DNA from 3 places in the Paenibacillus sp. FSL K6-1217 genome. Region 2 is predicted to be linked to each of the others. Evidence: riboswitches for the same ligand, from Rfam matches in the RefSeq annotation. Region 2 holds a riboswitch; each other region holds the start of a gene.
What was found. Region 2 has a riboswitch for cyclic di-GMP ahead of MHH28_RS10970 (thiamine pyrophosphate-binding protein). Riboswitches for the same ligand answer to the same signal wherever they lie in the genome.
Positions count from the first base shown of each region.

Region 1: linked by a shared signal. The riboswitch ahead of MHH28_RS25915 (transglutaminase family protein) and the one ahead of MHH28_RS10970 (thiamine pyrophosphate-binding protein) in region 2 are both predicted to bind cyclic di-GMP.
Region 3: linked by a shared signal. The riboswitch ahead of MHH28_RS27540 (PA14 domain-containing protein) and the one ahead of MHH28_RS10970 (thiamine pyrophosphate-binding protein) in region 2 are both predicted to bind cyclic di-GMP.

Region 1 is NZ_CP150271.1:5,868,085-5,872,319, reverse strand. It holds rRNA gene MHH28_RS25920 (16S ribosomal RNA) at 1-748, opposite strand, end outside; gene MHH28_RS25915 (transglutaminase family protein) at 1,126-1,935, opposite strand; cyclic di-GMP riboswitch class I at 1,949-2,029, opposite strand; cyclic di-GMP riboswitch class I at 2,103-2,184, opposite strand; gene MHH28_RS25910 (sortase) at 2,312-2,965, opposite strand; gene MHH28_RS25905 (GtrA family protein) at 3,033-3,437, opposite strand; gene MHH28_RS25900 (glycosyltransferase family 2 protein) at 3,427-4,235, opposite strand, start outside.
Region 2 is NZ_CP150271.1:2,435,395-2,439,629, forward strand. It holds gene MHH28_RS10960 (helix-turn-helix transcriptional regulator) at 1-518, shown strand, start outside; gene MHH28_RS10965 (methyl-accepting chemotaxis protein) at 592-1,842, shown strand; cyclic di-GMP riboswitch class I at 2,344-2,440, shown strand; gene MHH28_RS10970 (thiamine pyrophosphate-binding protein) at 2,557-4,200, shown strand.
Region 3 is NZ_CP150271.1:6,251,149-6,255,383, forward strand. It holds gene MHH28_RS27535 (sugar phosphate nucleotidyltransferase) at 540-1,913, shown strand; cyclic di-GMP riboswitch class I at 2,051-2,131, shown strand; gene MHH28_RS27540 (PA14 domain-containing protein) at 2,146-4,235, shown strand, end outside.

The DNA.
Region 1 (4,235 bases), 3.4 Mb from region 2:
AAGTCGCCTTCGCCACTGGTGTTCCTCCACATATCTACGCATTTCACCGCTACACGTGGAATTCCACTTTCCTCTTCTGTACTCAAGTCACCCAGTTTCCAGTGCGACCTCAGGTTGAGCCCAAGGTTTAAACACCAGACTTAAATAACCGCCTGCGCGCGCTTTACGCCCAATAATTCCGGACAACGCTTGCCCCCTACGTATTACCGCGGCTGCTGGCACGTAGTTAGCCGGGGCTTTCTTCTCAGGTACCGTCACTCCGGCAGCAGTTACTCTACCGGACGTTCTTCCCTGGCAACAGAGCTTTACGATCCGAAAACCTTCATCACTCACGCGGCGTTGCTCCGTCAGGCTTGCGCCCATTGCGGAAGATTCCCTACTGCTGCCTCCCGTAGGAGTCTGGGCCGTGTCTCAGTCCCAGTGTGGCCGTTCACCCTCTCAGGTCGGCTACGCATCGTCGCCTTGGTGGGCCGTTACCCCACCAACTAGCTAATGCGCCGCAGGCCCATCCCCAAGCGGCAGATTGCTCCGCCTTTCATTCTCTCCTCAGGAGAAGAAAGAAATTATCCGGTATTAGCTACCGTTTCCGGTAGTTATCCCAGGCTTGAGGGCAGGTTGCCTACGTGTTACTCACCCGTCCGCCGCTAAGTTTGAAAGGAAGCAAGCTTCCTTTCAAACTCCGCTCGACTTGCATGTATTAGGCACGCCGCCAGCGTTCGTCCTGAGCCAGGATCAAACTCTCCAAATTGGTATTTAGAAAGAGCGATTGCTCATTTTGAAACATCTGACGAGAATTGTTACATTCTCTAATTTTGGATCTCACCGAAGTGATTTCCGATACTCACTCGTTGTTCAGTTTTCAAAGATCAAGCTCGTTGTCAGCGCCGCTTAGCGCGTCACCAGCAACTCTTATAATATATCACGTTCACTCAAGCAATGCAAGCTTTATTTTGAAGTCACTTATTTAAGTGATTTCTCATTTCCTTTGCCGCTTCAAGAACGCTTATTTATAATAACCTATCCCTATATTAAAATGCAACCTTTATATAAATATATATAAATAAAAATAACCCACTTAATAATTAAGCGGGTTATTCTCAGTAATACTATAGGTTACAGCTACTCTTAGTAGAATTTCGCTGCAGTATATTTGCTTGCTGCTTTGATCAGTTGTGTGGACGCACTGCTCTTACCCAGGCCCGCATCCACTGTAGTATCAATCGTTACCCATTTGCCGTTCAAGAACACTTCATTCCAGGCATGATAAGAAGTTACATAGCTTGTATTACCCATAACCAGTTTGGTTGGAATGCCTTCACTGCGGAGCATAGTAGCGAACAAGGATGCGTAATCGTAGCAGATCCCTTTATTGGTAGCCAATGTGTTATCGTTGTTCGGAATATAATCCGTGCTTACGCTATTAGCCAGAGAGTAATCATATTTCACGTTAGCTACAATGTAATTGTAGATAGCCTTCACTTTGTCTGCGTCTGTAGTCAGACCCTTTGTAAGCTGTGCTGCCTTTTGAACTGCTTTATCGGAAGAACTCCATTTCACATTCTGTACAGAGCTCAAATATACGGCATTCGTGTTGCTCATGGCGAGGGATACAGTCTCGGAAGATAGCACTTTGTATTTGTTGCCGGTAGTATTCTCAAGAATGGACACCTTGTAAGAACCATTTCCCTGCTGAAGCGGGAACGTCTCATTCGGTTTGGAGGTGTATAAGTTGTAAGTATAGCTGTTAGTGTCCTTTGTAATCATGAGCTTCATCTTCTTGTCCTTAGGAACGTCATACGAAACTCCGATGACCCCTTGATCCAATTGCCCTACATTCAACCAGCTTGAATCTGCATTAGCTGCTTGAGCAGTGCCTGTCTGCACGGAAGCGACAAGTACAAAAAGCGTAATCAACATTAAATAAACTTTCTTCATGGATAAAACTCCTTTCGGTAGCTGGCTGCCATTCTTGCGGGAAGGCCCTTTAGCTTTGCGTCCCTACCTTTCGATAGGTTTGCCGTTATCGTATAAGCTTTATCTGTCCAATCTACTACCACATAATGACAGATTCAGAATAAAAACAAACAAAAAAAGCCTCTTCATTCGGTAGCTGGCTGCCATCCATGACGGGAAGGCCCTGTAGCTTTGCGTCCCTACCTTTCGATAGGTTTGCCGTTATCGTGTATTAGCTTCTTATATTTCTATCTTACCATATCCTTCTCTATTATCAAGACCCAAATTGCTAGATTCCACCAAAAAAACGCTAAAATTTTATGTTTTTTTCGACATTTACCGTCTTGTCCTGCAAGAATCAGGTTAGCTTCGCATGAATAATGAGTCTGTGGGTCGGATCGACAAGCGGATCGCAGGTAATGAGGGTCAGAATCTTATCGTCGTCCTTACCCTTCAGTACCGAAATATCGGTAGGCTCTACAATGGATACATCATATACTACATACTTGTATTCCTGACCGCTTGTAATAAGAGTAATGGTATCCCCTTTACCGACCTCATTCAGTCTGTTGAACAACCGCCCTGCTGTTCTTGACCGGTGTGCCGCAATCGCCGCATTGCCTACCGCACCTATCGGAGCTGTCTCCTTCATATGCGCCGCAGCATGCTTCATATTGGCCTTCGTGGCGCCCTCCAGTACAGGCAGCTTCAGATCGATTTTGTCGATTTCAATAATGGCCGTGATCTTGCCTCCGACTTCAATCTCCGGCGCTGTAGTGGGAACCGGCTCTTCCGCAGCCGATTCTTCCGCCAGCAGCTGGGTGACTTCCGCATAAGGCTTGCTCAGATCCGGATTTGCAGGAGCAGTAGCCGAAGGAACGATTTCACTGTAGGCCTGTTCAGCCTCTTCCAGCAGCTTCTGCTGCTGACGGTCCTCGTACCATTCGCTTCCTTTGGGGTAGAGCATAATCAGGACCCCGGCAAGTATGATCAAATAGGATAACTTCCGCATGACAATCGCCTCCGCAATATAGAATAAGTGCTACCCCCGCAGGATACGGGGAAGATGTACTGTTACCTTAGAATACCCACTTCCGGCTTCCAAAGAAATTAATGATCACTGTAATAAAGGTAACCAGCACCTTGGCCATCAGCACCTGAATCCCCAGGCTGTCAGTGAGCAGATGAATCAGCAGCACGGAGATGCCCAGCACCAGCAGATTCAGGACAATAAATCTCACCAGCTGCATCCGGTCAAAGCCGCTATTGCCGCCCCGGTCCCGGCCCTTGAAGGTTACCTTCTTATTCCAGAAAAAGCTGTTGGCCGTTCCGGCGCTGTAGGAAATAATCTGTGCAGGGGTGTTAAGCATCCCCAGGGAATGCAGCAGAGTAAATACCGCAAAATCAATGAACGTGTTAAGCAGGCCCACTGCATTGAATTTCAAAAATTGGATCATGCCTGCACTCCAAGCCTTATCTTGCATAATCGCTTTCCTTCCGCGTATCTACGGACTCTGCCTCCGGGTAGCCTCTGGTCTCGCGTACGATATAGAGCGGTCTATCCTTCGATTCATCATAGATCCGTCCAATGTATTCCCCGATTACGCCCAGCAGCATCAGCACAATGCCGTTAAACAGCAGGTTAACCCCGACAATGGATGCCCAGCCCGGCACCGTCCAGGAGGTGAAGACCTTCTGGAATAAGACCAGGAACAGGTAGATGAAGCTGGAGAAGGACAGGAAGAAGCCGACATAGGAGGCGATTTTGAGCGGCTTGTGTGAAAAGGAGGTGATTCCGTCGAGCGCGAAGCGGATCATTTTCTTCAGCGGATATTTCGTCTCCCCTGCAAAGCGTTCCTCCCGCACATATTCCACCATAGTCTGCCGGAAGCCAACCCAGCTCACCAGCCCCCGCACATAACGGTTCTTCTCCTTCAGGCCGCGCAGCACATCGCAGACCTTGCGGTCGATCAGCCGGAAGTCCCCGGTATCGGTAGGAATCTCCACACTGGTCATGCTGCTGAGCAGACGGTAGAAGATCTTGGCTGTCACCTTCTTGAAAAAGGTCTCCCCGTGGCGCTTCAGCCGCTTGGCATAAACCACCTCATAGCCTTCCTTCCACTTGGCGATCATCTGCAGAATGACCTCCGGCGGGTCCTGGAGATCTGCGTCAATCACCACAACCGCCTGGCCTTCAGCATAATCCATTCCCGCCGTAATCGCCACCTGATGGCCGAAATTACGGGAGAAGTCAATCAGCTTGACATGCTCATCCGTATTGC
Region 2 (4,235 bases):
CCGCTTTATGGGAGAACCGCAAGGTGAGCATCACCTATCTGCGCGGGGAGGATGTTGCCGAGCGGCTGATTGCGCCGCTGGGTCTGGTAGTCAAGCGCGGCGTATGGTATGTAGTCGGGGAGCATGGCGGCGAACTGCGGACCTACCGGGTCTCCAGAATCTCTGAGGCCAAAGTCTCAGATGAGCCTTTTGAGCAGCCTGAGGATTTCGACCTGTCCCGGTATTGGGAGACCTCGACTGCTGCGTTCAAATCTGCCTTGCCCCGGTACCCCGTCAGCCTGCTGGTCAGGGACCACACTATGCAGGAGCTGGAGAAGGAGCGATACGTCGCCCTACTGCACCAGGAGCCTTCTGAGGACCCCTGCTGGATCAGGGCCGAGGCCGAGTTCAACACGCCGGAGTCTGCCTGCCGGATCATTCTGTCCCTGGGTCAGGGCATCAAGGTAACCGCACCGCCAGCACTTGCGGATACGGTGGCTGCTGCTCTGCGTGAGGCGGCAGCTTTATATGATTTTTAACAATAGACCAAATGCACTAGTATCCCCTATAATATGACAATACACATTCTTATTTATAGGGGGAACTTTCATTATGGGCTGGATGAACAAGCTGCCGTTGAAACAAAAAATCGTCACCGGATGTTACCTGGTTGCCGCTTTATTCGCTGTTCCAGTATTAATTACGCTTATCTTTATGGACAGGCTGCTCATCGGCATTATCCTTGTCGCCGTCCTGGCAGCACTGACTTACCCGCTTGCGCGCTTCATTGAGAGAACGCTTACATCTTCATTTGAGGATATCTCCAATGTGACGCACACGATCGCCAAAGGAGACTTCACCAGCCGGGCCGACGAGAACGGCTCCATGGGTGACATCAGCCGTTCCTTCAACACCATGATCGATAAGCTCAAAAAAATCCTCACCGATGCCTCACAGATTACCCGGCAGGTGATGGACGCCAGCCGCGGGATTGAAGACAAGAACCAGAACCTGAAATTTGTCATGGCGCAGGTGGCCTCCTCCTCCAATGAACTGGCTCTCGGCGCTAATGAAATCTCCGTCGATATTGCCGACATGACTGAATCGATCAAGGACATCGAAACCAAAGTCTCCAATTATACGAATTCCACCAAGGAAATGAACAGACGATCCGTCCATACACTGGAACTGGTGGAACAGGGGCGGCAATCGGTGGATACCCAGGCTGAAGGCATGCGCAAGAATATCCAGGCTACCCAGAAGGTGGCGGATACGATCGAGGCCCTGTCACAGAACGCACGCGGCATTACGATGATTACCAAGACGATTACCGAAATTGCCGAACAGACCAATCTGCTGTCGCTCAATGCTTCCATTGAAGCAGCCCGTGCAGGCGAGCACGGCCGGGGGTTCGCTGTCGTTGCCCAGGAGGTCCGCAAGCTGGCCGAGGAATCCACTGCTTCCACCAAAGAGGTGTTCGGGCTGGTACGAAGCATTGAAGCGGATATCAAGCAGGCCATTGATAACATCGCCATCAACGAAGAGGTAGTCCAGGTGCAGAATGAGATGATTACGGAGACGGCTAATATCTTCGCCCAGATCGTACATAGCGTCCAATACATAACCGAGCAGATCGCCTCCTTCTCCGCAGAGAGCGATCTGATGCTGGAGAGCGCGCTCAAAATCTCCGGGGCAATCGAGAATATCTCAGCCATCACCCAGGAGACAGCCGCAGGGACCGAAGAGGTATCCGCAGCGATGAACGAACAGATTCATGCCCTGCAATCCGTAGCCGAAGAGACGGAGAAGATGACCTCTGCTGTCTTCAACCTGCAAAAAACGATCCATATTTTCAAATTCTAGCTTCTGCCCAGAGAGACACGCCTGCGGGATTTCCTGCGGGAGGTGTCTCTTTTTTCGGGCAAAATGAAGATTGTTCTGTAATATTCACAAATTGTTGAAATTGTGCATAAGGGTAAAATACCTGCTTTGCACTTCTTTACTATAGACGTTCTATAGTCATAGCTTGTCTGAATGTCAAAACCTTACCCGACTAATCCTTAAGTCCTATGAACGTATTTTGCAATGCTGTAAATCTAGTAAATTCATAACGTTTTGCAGTGGATCGCGGATGCAATGAGTCTTTATGCTTACTTCCGACAATTTCAGCTCATCCTATCTATTTGCATTTTAAGACTTTAGTCTTCCAGAGACAACCATTTTCAAAAGTTTGAAAATCCAAATATTTATCCTTTTTCAATCCTGAATATTCGTCAAATTCCGAGTTTCTTCTCATAGGGGTTATTGACAAAAGAGGAGCAAGGAATATATTGTAAAGGAAAATTCTCCTTAGAACCATTTATAACCGCATACCGGCAAAATTCACCGAAAGGGAATGACGCAAAGCCATGGATCTACAGTCTCATTTGTGAAGTGGGACCATGACAGCCAGGTTGCTGAAAAACTGTGAACGCCTTGGGTTTCGCGTTTGATTATGGTGATTCGTGCAACAGACCTGTGCTCCTAAATTTGAGTACAGGTTTTCTATTGCTGACTTATACAAATAACACTTGCGGGGTGGATGTTCTGAAGACAGTTGCAGATTATATGGCGGAAACATTATCCAATCTGGGAGTCACACATTCTTTTGGAATCATAGGGAAATCCATTTGCCCCATTGCTTTGAAGATGGTTGACTATGGCATAGAATTCATTCCCGGCCGGCATGAGTCCAGCTCCGGCTTTGCAGCCGGCGGTTATGCGCTCAAAACTGGCAGTCTCGGAGTAGCCTTCGGCACCTCCGGTCCGGGCGGAACGAATCTGCTCACCGCAGCAGCGCATGCCAAGGCTAATAATCTTCCCGTCCTCTTCATCACCGGCCACCAGTCCATCAAGGAGCTGGGCATTCCCCAATGCCAGGACTCCACTTCCTATCTGGCTGATTTGGCGGATATGTTCCGGCCGGCGACCCTCTTCAGCAAGCTTGTAGAACGCGGCGATCACTTCAGCACTATTTTCAACCATGCCTTATCCATTGCCCTCGGTGACCGCAAAGGTCCGGTCCATCTGTGCATTCCGTTTGATGTACAGACAGAGCGGCTAGCGGAATGCCGGATTGTTCTGCCGCAGCGCGAAGGGCTGGTCAGCTATCAGAACTATGAACGGGTCATCACGGCGATCAATGAATCCGCCAGACCTCTGATCATTGCCGGTAAAGGCGTTAACCGCTCAGGGGCACATCGGGAGCTGGTCCAGCTGGCCGAAACCTTCAACATTCCTGTAGTTACCTCTCCAGGCGGCAAAGGCGCCATAGCTTATGACCATCCGCTCTACCATGGTCCTGTCGGCGTCGGCGGCTCCTCGCACGGGGATGAACTGATGAACAACAGCGACCTGTTCATTGTTCTGGGCTCCCGCCTCAGTGATATGACTATCTGTAACCTGAAGCCGGAGAATCATCCGCGGCAGCTGATCCAGTTCGATGTAGACCCTACCTTTGTCGGCAAAATACTGACCTCATCCACCATCTCAGTCGGCGGGGATTTACGGGACAACCTGGCACTGTATCTTCAGAAGCTGGCCCCCTCTATGGTGACTAGGCATGAAATTACAATCTCAAACGATTACAATGATGAGCTGCCCGTGCTGGCGGGACTCTCCCTGGCCTCGGTTATGAGCACGATGAGCAGTCTGATTCCTTACAACAGCAGCGTGTTTGTCGATGACGGCAGCCACGGGTTCACCACTGTCAAATGGTTCAATGTGCGCAGGCCCGGCAGCTTCATCTTCGATGCCTACTTTGCCTGCATGGGCAATTCCATTGGCATGGCGATCGGTGCCAAGACTGCCTCTCCCGGGGAGACCGTCTTCTGTATTACCGGGGACGGCTGCTTCATGATGCTCGGCAGTGAAATCAACACAGCTGTTTGCAAGGACATTCCGGTGATTTTTATCGTGGTGAACAATATGCAGCTGGATATGGCGCTTAAGGGGATGGAGAAAACCACTGGCCGGATTGACGGTACGATCTTCGAGGTTCCGATGGACGCCGTCAAATTCGCCGAATCCCTGGGTGCAGCCGGGTTCCGCTGTGAGACTCAGGAGGAGTTCGCTGCCGCAATCCGCGAAGCGGTAGCGCTGAACAAGGCGGCTGTCATTGAGCTGCTGACGGACCGTGATGAAATGCCACCTACGGCCCACCGCACGCTGGATCTTACGTAAGCAAGCCCTTTCGCACACCCTATCTAACCTACTAT
Region 3 (4,235 bases), 3.6 Mb from region 2:
GCCCTTGGCACAAGAGTCTTGAATTCCGGTCTTGAATCCTGATCTTGGATTCCATTGTCTTGGAACTCTTGGTTTCTCTAGCCGCTAACTCAGCGGAGACGCCTTGGAACAAGCGGCACTTAAGAGTCTTTGAGTCTTTGAGACTTTGAATCTTTCACCGCTGGAACAACAGCAGCGGCAACCAGGGTTTCAACTGCTGCCGCGCAAGCATAGCGGCAGCCCGGCCCTCCTTGCCGCTACAACAAGCGGCAATATCGGATCTTTAGCCGGGAGCTTCGCCTGCGGGCGAAGCGGATATAAAAAGTAAAGCCTGTTATGAAATGGAGTGGAGAGGAATTTTGGAGCTGTAGGAGCGTTAGCGTCCGCCATTGTCTCCGGATGTTATCTGCTGCAAGCAATATAATCAACAACATCTGGAGACAACAGCGGCCGTAAGCCCACAATTCCTTGCAGCGACCCTCATAACAGGCGGGATTTTAATTTACGATTCTCCCGCAATAAGAAATACCCAATAACAATACGATACGGAGGGTTCACATATGAAACTGGTACTTCTATCAGGCGGTTCCGGCAAGCGGCTGTGGCCGTTGTCCAATGATTCACGCTCCAAACAATTTCTGAAGGTGCTGGAAAGCCCGGCAGGTGAACCGGAATCGATGGTCCAACGGGTATGGAGACAGCTGGAGGAGACAGGAATGGCAGAGTCTTCTTATCTGGCGACCGGACGCAGCCAGGTGGAGATGATTCAGAGCCAGCTCGGCAGCGAAGTGCCGATCATCGTGGAGCCGGAGCGGCGGGATACCTTCCCGGCGATTGCGCTGACGGCCGCCTACCTGTATTCCATCGCTGGGGTTTCCCCGAGCGAGACCGTGGCGATTCTGCCGGTGGACCCTTACGTGGAATCCTCCTTTTTCGAAACCGTGCTGCAACTGGAGAACACCATGCTGGTGAGCGGGGCGAACCTGGCGCTGATGGGGGTAGTTCCCGAGCATGCCTCGGAGAAATATGGTTACATCATTCCGACGGGCGCAGATGCGGGAGCGAATGGCTACCTGCAGGTGAGCCACTTCCAGGAGAAGCCGGACCGCGTGCAGGCCGAGGAGCTGATCAGCCGGGGGGCACTGTGGAACTGCGGAGTATTCGCTTTCCGTCTGGGCTACCTGCTGGATATTCTGCAGCGCAAAGGGCTGCCGCTGAATTACGAGGAGCTCCAGAAGCAGTATAAGCTGCTGTCCTCGATCAGCTTCGATTACGAAGTGGTAGAGAAAGAGGAGAACATCGTGGTGCAGCCTTATGACGGGTTCTGGAAGGACCTGGGCACCTGGAACACCCTGACCGAGGAAATGACCAGCAACCATGTCGGCAAAGGCTTCATCACCGCTGACTCCGAGGGCACCTGCCTCATTAACGAGCTGGATATTCCGATCACGGTTATCGGGGCGAAGGACCTGATTATCGCGGCCAGCCCGGACGGCATTCTGGTGACACATAAGGCCGAGAGTCCGCGGATCAAGGAAGTGCTGAAGACCTTTGAACAACGGCCGATGTACGAAGAGCGCCGCTGGGGCCACTACAAGGTGATCGATTATGTGAAATATGATGAAGGCAACGAGGTACTGACCAAGCGGATTTTCATCAACGAGGGCAAAAATATCAGCTACCAGCTGCATCACAAGCGCTGTGAAATCTGGACTTTTGTCAGCGGTGAAGCAAGCATTGTGATTAACGAGAAGATGCACAACGTGAAGGCAGGGGATGTGGTAAGGATACCGGAAGGGACTAAGCATGCCATTCTTGCCCTTACAGATGTGGAGTTCATTGAGGTGCAGACAGGGTCTGAGCTGGTAGAGGAAGACAATATCCGTATTACTCTGGACTGGGAGGATATAGCTCTACATCAGTTCATTTCGTAGGTCTAACTTATCTATTTAACCAAATGTTACAATTTTAAATCAGGCACATAGAACTATTTTTTCGAGGAAATTCTCCATTACTATACATTAAATTTGCATATTGACGATATTTACGGTAAGAGGGATTGATCCTTCCAAAACGACAAAGGCAAACCTAATCGAAAGATAGGGACGCAAAGCTATAGGGCCTTCGCAAGAGTGGCAGCCTGGCTACCGAAAGGAAGAGAATATTGTGAAAACTTACCGTAAGTCTCGTTTGCTCCGCGCTGTGTTGTCGCTGGCCGTTGTATGGTCTGTTGTACCTGCGGGACTGGGAATCGCCCCGTCCACTGTCAAGGCTGCCTCCTCTATAGGAGCGCCAGTGAATCCGGGGGCCTCAGCCGAGGCGGTCGAGCTGCTGAACAATCTGTATGACATCACGGGAAATGGGATCATTACCGGGCAGCATGACTATTTCGAGAGTCCTGACGAATTAAGCAACAAGCTGAAGGGAACAAGCGGACAATACGCAGCACTGCACGGTTATGAGCTTGGAGCGATTGGCGGACAGACGGAGAGCGGAGTAGCCAAACAGCGCAAGAATATCGTCTGGAGTGCGACGAACTGGTCCAGAGCAGGCGGCATCGTTGCCATGACATTTCATCAGAACCTGCCGGGCACCAGATACGAATGGTCCAATGTGCAGAAGTCAATCAGCCAGGCACAGTTCAACAAATACGTAACTCCCGGCACCACGGAGTATAATGCGTTGATAACCGATCTTGATAAGGTAGCCGTCTCGCTTAAAAGCCTACGGGATGCCAAGGTTCCAATCCTGTGGAGACCGTACCATGAAATGAACGGCGGCTGGTTCTGGTGGGGCAAGAAAGACAACTTCACTGCACTATGGAATATTATGTATGACCGTTTCGTAAACGTTCATCAATTAAATAATCTGATTTGGGTATGGAACCCGAATGCGCCGAATGCCAACTCTGATCCCTATGCACGGACCTATCCGGGCGCGGACAGAGTGGATGTGCTGGCAGCAGATATATATAATAACGATTATTCGACAAAATATCATGATGATCTGACCAGCCTGGCTGGCGGTAAACCGATCGGCATCGGCGAGAACGGTGAAATGCCGAATATATCGAAGCTGAAGCTTTCCCAGCAGAATTACGTGTTTATGATGAACTGGGGCAAGATGCTCTATGAGAATAACAGCACGACAACGATCAAGAATTTCATGAATGACAGCTACACCCTGACCCGTGACCAATATAAGGCCTGGACTGCTCCGGTGGCGGTCCCTAAGCCAACCGCAACGCCATCACCAACACCAACACCAACACCAGTGCCAACGCCTACAGCAACACCAGTGCCAACGCCTACAGCAACACCAGTGCCAACGCCTACAGCAACACCGGCTCCAACCGCAACGCCAACTCCGGCTCCAACCGCCACGCCGATCCAGAAGCCGGACCCAACTCCCAGTGATACGGGGAATAAGCCTGCCAGGAACGGGCTGCTTGGAGAATACTTCAAGAACGTGACGCTCTCGGGGACCCCGGTTATGGTGCGGAGTGATGACGTCATCAGCTTCAATTGGCGTCAGGGTACGCCCAGTGCCGCACTCGGCGCAGATTACTTCTCCATCCGCTGGACCGGCCAGATCAAGCCGGCCTACAGTGAGACCTATCAGTTCTATACAACATCGGATGACGGTATCCGCCTGTGGGTGAACGGCACAGCGGTCATTGACAGCTGGGTCAAGCAGAGCGGAACGGCCCGTACCGGAAGCATAGCCTTGACTGCCGGGCAACTGTACGATATCAAGGTAGAGTATTATGAGAATGCAGGCGATGCGAATGTCCATCTGATGTGGCAGAGCCCAAGCCAGGTGAAGGGAACCGTGCCTGCAAGTGCGCTTTTCTTGGCAACAGGCAATCTATCCAACCCTGCTCCGGCTGCAACAGACGTACCGGCAGCTACAGCAGCTCCGACAACAACGCCGGCACCAGTAACGACACCAATGCCAACACCAGCGCTGACGCCAGTACCTGCACCAACGCCAACACCGGTGCCAACGCCGACAGCGGCTCCCGTTCCTTCTCCAACAGCAGCACCGGAGGAGCCTCCGGTTGTTGAAGCCCCTGCTGCCAATGGACTGTACGCGGAATACTTCAATAACATGACACTGTCGGGTGATCCCGCTGCAGTGCGCACCGATGCGGTGCTTGATTTCAACTGGCGCCAAGGCTCACCGGATGCCGCCCTCGGTATAGACTTCTTCTCTGTCCGCTGGAGCGGGAAGATTAAGCCGCTGTACACGGAGAC